Anaerobacillus sp. CMMVII: one gene and its partner. The protein of the gene in region 2 interacts with the protein of the main gene of each other region in a pairwise test. Links are inferred from orthologs where the notes say so. Each region holds a gene or a part of one and is shown on either strand. Other genes may lie near its edges.

Evidence for each region. Proteins that work in one complex are often made in the same cells at the same time.
Region 1: the proteins of tsaE (region 2) and rlmB interact in binary tests that used the Escherichia coli proteins (3 or more experiments, as listed by UniProt). The link is inferred for Anaerobacillus sp. CMMVII from one-to-one orthologs.

The regions. Positions count from the first base shown.
Region 1 is NZ_JACEHK010000001.1:141,969-144,940, forward strand. Bases 78-2,972 are described here. They hold rlmB (23S rRNA (guanosine(2251)-2'-O)-methyltransferase RlmB), read left to right. Parts: upstream 78-1,097; coding sequence 1,098-1,847; downstream 1,848-2,972. Other genes in these bases: cysS (cysteine--tRNA ligase), read left to right, coding at 78-666; H1D32_RS00695 (Mini-ribonuclease 3), read left to right, coding at 677-1,105; H1D32_RS00705 (NYN domain-containing protein), read left to right, coding at 1,849-2,361; sigH (RNA polymerase sporulation sigma factor SigH), read left to right, coding at 2,610-2,972. Also shown: more of cysS, read left to right, coding at 1-77. UniProt on the Escherichia coli protein: Specifically methylates the ribose of guanosine 2251 in 23S rRNA.
Region 2 is NZ_JACEHK010000001.1:316,342-319,352, forward strand. Bases 78-3,011 are described here. They hold tsaE (tRNA (adenosine(37)-N6)-threonylcarbamoyltransferase complex ATPase subunit type 1 TsaE), read left to right. Parts: upstream 78-1,282; coding sequence 1,283-1,741; downstream 1,742-3,011. Other genes in these bases: thiL (thiamine-phosphate kinase), read left to right, coding at 286-1,296; rimI (ribosomal protein S18-alanine N-acetyltransferase), read left to right, coding at 2,456-2,905; tsaD (tRNA (adenosine(37)-N6)-threonylcarbamoyltransferase complex transferase subunit TsaD), read left to right, coding at 2,905-3,011. UniProt on the Escherichia coli protein: Required for the formation of a threonylcarbamoyl group on adenosine at position 37 (t(6)A37) in tRNAs that read codons beginning with adenine.

The DNA of each region.
Region 1 (2,972 bases), 170 kb from region 2 along the record:
ACAGGTAAAAAGATGGCGAACTACTGGCTGCATAATGGGTACATTAATATTGATAATGAAAAAATGTCGAAGTCTTTAGGGAATTTCATTTTAGTACATGACATCATTAAAAAATATGACCCAGAAATTATTCGTTTCTTTATGTTAATGGCTCATTATCGTAGTCCAATCAATTTTAATGATGAACTTCTAAACAGTGCAAAAAATGGGTTAGACCGTTTGAAAACAGCAGTTCAAAATCTAGAATACCGTTTAGAGGAAACAGCTAATTTAGGTAAGGGTGAAGCAGATTGGATTAGCCAAATTGACGCTGAGAAATCGAAGTTTATCGATGCTATGGACGATGACTTTAATAGTGCAAACGCAATCGCAACATTGTTTGATTTAGCTAAGCTAGCGAATGTCTATTTACGTGAAGCTCATACTTCAAAAGATGTATTGGAACACTTTTTGGTTGTCTTTAAGGAATTGGCGGATGTACTTGGTTTGGTATTAACGTCTGTAAAAGAGTTATTAGATGAGGATATTGATAAGTTAATTGAAGTGCGTAATCAAGCAAGAAAAAATAGAGATTTTGCGTTAGCAGATAAAATTAGAGACGACTTGAAGGCAATGGACATTCTATTAGAGGATACACCACAAGGAGTACGTTGGAAGAGGGTTTAAGCGTATTATGATGAAATTAACAAAATCTAAGATAGATTTACAGCAAATAAATGCGTTAGCTCTTGCGTATATGGGTGATTCCATTTTGGATACGTATGTTCGTTATCGTTTGATTGCCTCAGGTAAGGTGAGACCACATCAGCTTCATAAAAAAGCGACAGAGTATGTTTCGGCCAAGGCGCAGGCAGAGGTTTTGAACTGCCTGCTGGCCAACGGCTTTTTAACAGAAGAAGAGATGGCTGTTGCGATGAGAGGTAGGAATTCCAAACCTGGGAATGTCCGCAAAAATACTGACTTGCAAACCTACCGAATGAGTACCGCTTTTGAAGCGCTAATTGGTTATCTATACTTACTTGATAAGTACGAAAGACTAGATGAAATTATTGAACAAACGTTTGTACTAATTGAAAAGGAAGAAGGGAGTGAAACAAATGGGTAGTGAATTTATTGTAGGTAAAAATCCAGTCTTAGAGGCATTGCGTTCTGGTCATACAATTAATAAAATTTGGATTGGTGAAGGTACCCAAAAAGGTCAAGTCAACCAAATCCTTGATCTTGCAAAGGAAAATGGCATTCAGTTTCAATTTGTTCCAAAGAAGAAGCTAGAGTCATTAGTCGATGCAACAAATCACCAAGGAGTTGTTGCATCAGTTGCAGCATATGAATATGCTGAGATCGATGATTTATTTGCAAAAGCACAAGAAAAAGGGGAAGAACCTTTCTTTTTGTTATTGGATGAAATTGAGGACCCACATAATTTAGGTTCTATTCTTCGTACTGCTGATGCAGCCGGTGCACACGGTGTGATTATCCCCAAACGTCGTGCGGTGGGGCTTACTGCCACTGTTGCAAAAGCTTCGACAGGGGCAATTGAGTACGTACCCGTTGTGAGAGTGACTAACTTAGCGAGAACGATGGATGATTTAAAAAAGCGTGGTTTGTGGTTTGCTGGTACAGATGCCGCAGGAGATACAGATTTTAGACAGGCTAGTTTTGACTTACCGATTGGACTTGTTATTGGAAGCGAAGGAAAAGGAATGAGTCGTTTAATCAAGGAAAAATGTGACTTTTTACTACGCGTACCGATGCTTGGTAAGGTTACTTCGTTAAATGCATCTGTTGCTGCTAGTCTGTTGATGTATGAGGTTCTTAGGAAGCGTAACCCCATAGGAACGAAGTAAAATGAGAGAGATACTTCTCGTTGATGGCTATAACATAATTGGGGATTGGCCAGAATTAAAGCTGTTAAAAAAGAATGACTTAGAAGGTGCCAGAGACCTACTAGTTGAAAAAATGGCTGAATACCAAGCATACAGTGGTATGGAGGTTATCATTATTTTTGATGCTCATATGGTTTCTGGCATTGGCAAGAAATATAAGAATTTTAGATTAGAAATTATCTACACTAGGGAAAATGAGACAGCTGATGAACGAATTGAAAAATTAGTAAAAAAGCTCAAGCGTATTGATACTCAAGTCTACGTCGCAACATCGGATTTCGTTGAACAATCCGTTACATTTGGCTACGGAGCTTTAAGGAAATCAGCTAGAGAACTAAGAACGGAAATGAGCGTTGTGGAACAAGGTATAAAGAAAGAAGTAAAAAAGTCGAAAAAACGCGAAAAACAAACAAAAATCCCGATCTCTGCCGAAATGGCAGAAATTTTTGAAAAATGGCGTCGAGGCGACATGTGAGTGGTTGACGCTAGTCGAAAACATGCTATATAATATTTCTATATTTAGGTAATTCATACTGTTTAAAAAGGTCACTTAGCTTATACTATTAATAAGTTATGAACTTCATCGATGGTAGTATAAGGGAAACTATGGCGACGATTAATATGAGATAATGGAGCCCGTTTTTTTAATATTCATTTAGCGTTTTTCTGTAAATGAATCCCTTTTTAAGCATTCACAATTCATCAAAGGCCGGAGGGATTATGGTGAGCATAGACCTCAAAGAAATCACAAATGCTGACTTTGAACAAATGGAAGATGAATATTTAGTTGATTACGTCCGCGAAGGCGATAGTGGAGCTCTGGAGTATCTTATAATCAAGTATAAGAACTTTGTAAGAGCTAAGGCTAGATCGTATTTCTTAATTGGTGCCGACCACGAGGATATAGTGCAAGAAGGAATGATCGGCCTCTATAAGGCAATTCGAGATTTTAAAGGGGACAAGCTTTCATCATTTAAAGCCTTTGCAGAACTATGTATTACTAGGCAAATTATTACAGCAATCAAAACTGCAACAAGGCAAAAGCATATCCCATTAAACTCTTATGTTTCACTAGATCGACCAATT
Region 2 (3,011 bases):
TATAATTATATATTAACCAGCTGCAAATAAACGCAGTTGGTATTATCGCGGGGTGGAGCAGTCTGGTAGCTCGTCGGGCTCATAACCCGAAGGTCGTAGGTTCAAATCCTGCCCCCGCAACCAATACATAAACCTTCGCGCAGGATCTTTCCTAGCGCTTTTATTATTTCTACAGTACAATACTAGGTTTTTTCGCAAAAATAAGATAAACTACTATATGATTACCTTAGGAATATATCCTAAGGTTTTTTTATACATAAACTTAAATGTTAGGTGCGGTTTAGCATGTTACGTGATGAATTTGATTTTATAGATAAGATAAAACCTATAAAAACCAATCAAAAGGCTCTAATAAAAGGAATAGGTGACGATTCCGCAGTTTTTAAGAGTAGCTCTATGTTTGATGAACTGATCTGTATGGATACAATGGTAGAAGGAGTTCATTTTACAAGACAAACGATGACACCATTTATGATAGGCTTTAAGGCTCTCGCAGTAAATGTAAGTGATATCGCTGCCATGGGTGGAATACCGACATACTATCTTGTTTCTATTGCTGTTCCAAAGGATTGGACTGAGCATGATCTTAAAGAGATTTATGAAGGGATGTCGCAGATAGGTGAACAATATTCAATGGACTTGATTGGCGGTGACACAGTTTCCTCCAAACAAGGCCTAATCATAACTGTTACTGTTTGTGGAAAAGTCGAGGAAGGAACGAACCTTTTCCGAAGCAATGCTAAGCCAGGGGATTTGGTTTTTGTTGTAGGAGAACTAGGGGCTTCGGCTGCAGGGCTAGAGCTTTTATTAAAGAATGGACTAAGTTACACTTACTCTACTCATGAAAAAATGCTCCTGAAGCAGCATCAATTGCCTGAACCTCAAGTAGAGGCAGGGAGAATTTTAGCGGAAAGTCGTGAAAATATCGCATTAAATGATATCAGCGACGGTCTAGCAAGTGAAACCAATGAAATTGCTGAAGCAAGTATGGTTGATTTGCACCTAGATTTTGAAAAAATCCCTAGGAGTAAGTATATAAAAAATTACCCATTACTTGATCAAAAGAGATGGAGTCTATTTGGGGGCGAAGATTATTTTCTAGTGGGCACAATGTCTAAGTCTACCTTTGATAAAATTAATCAAACGTTTGATCAAAAAGGGATAAAGCTTAGCGTCATTGGAGATGTGACAGTTGGTTCTGGAGAAGTATATCTAACTCATAACAATAAAAAAGAAAAGCTACCGAAAAGGGGCTTTAATCATTTTGATAAAGGTGAAGAAAATGGAAAACTTTAAAGTACATACAACGTCTCCTGAAGAGACCATGGGTATAGCAGAAAGACTTGGGTTACTTCTTAATGCTGGCGCAGTTATTACATTAGAAGGAGATCTTGGAGCAGGAAAGACTCACTTCACAAAAGGATTAGCAAAAGGATTAAATGTTAAAAGAACTGTAAATAGCCCGACCTTTACCATAATTAAAGAATATAAAGGAAGACTGCCGCTTTACCATATGGATGTTTATAGAGTCTGTGAGGCTGATGAGGATTTGGGCTTTGACGAATATTTTTACGGGTATGGGGTAACAGTCGTAGAGTGGGCTAGTTTAATTAAAGAGCAATTGCCACAAGAACTTCTTTCCATAGAAATTTCCCATGCAGGAGAAGATAACAGGGAAATTGTATTTAGACCAAAAGGTGAACGGTACATTTTATTATGTAAGGAGTTACTAAACCTATGAAAACTCTAGCAATCGATACATCTACTTTTGTTATGGGAATTGCATTAGTAGATGAAAATCAGGTTTTAGGTGAGGTTATTACAAATCTGAAAAAAACCATTCCCTTCGGTTGATGCCGGCAATCGATGAATTATTGAAGGATGCGGGAGTTCACCCAAAAGAATTACAACGAATTGTTGTAGCTCATGGTCCAGGTTCCTATACAGGGGTTAGAATCGGCGTGACTACTGCAAAAACGTTAGCATGGACGTTAGGTATCCCGCTTGTTGGGCTCTCAAGTTTAGAAGTTTTAGCGCAAAATGGTCGATTTTTTCATGGAGTCGTTTCGCCAATCTTTGATGCTAGAAGAGGGCAAGTCTATACTGGACTTTATGGGACTAAAAATGGTGTCTTTACAACACTAGTGGAAGATCAAATTTGTCTTTTAAAGGATTGGGCAGACTATTTACATAGTAACTATGAGAATGTCCTCTTTTTAGGTAACGACATTTCACTGCATAAAGAAATGATTGAAGAGCGTCTAGGTAAAAAAGTGATGTTTGGTGCGATTAGTGATCATAATCCTAGACCAAGTGAACTAGCGAGGTTAGGTATGAATATGGATCCTATCCAAAATATTCATGAGTTCACGCCTAATTACATTCGTTTAGCAGAGGCCGAGACGAATTGGTTAGCTAATCAAAAAAATAAGGCTTAGATAAGGTAGTTGCTTGTATGGAAGGAAATTATAGTATTCGATATATGGTAGAAGCAGATATAGATGATGTATTAATTGTTGAAAATAATTCTTTTGCGACACCTTGGAGCCGAACAGCCTTTGTAAATGAAATAAGAAATAATAAGTTTGCTCATTACCTAGTTGTTGAAGATAACGGAAAAATTATTGGGTATTGTGGAGTATGGGTAATTGTTGATGAAGCTCACATTACCAATATTGCGATTCATCCGCTATATCGAGGTCAAAAGCTAGGAGAACAGCTGTTGGTTCATGGTATTGAGCTTGCTCGAACTTTAGGGGCGACAAAAATGACGTTAGAAGTTCGCGTCTCTAATCATATTGCCCAAAGACTTTATAGTAAATTAGGATTTCAACCAGGTGGGATAAGGAAGAATTATTATACAGATAACCAAGAGAATGCTCTTGTCATGTGGGTGGGTTTGTAATGGAAAATAAACTTATTTTAGCAATAGAAACTAGTTGCGATGAAACAGCAGCAGCTGTTATTAAAAATGGTAGAGAGATTTTATCAAATGTTGTTGCCTCGCAAAT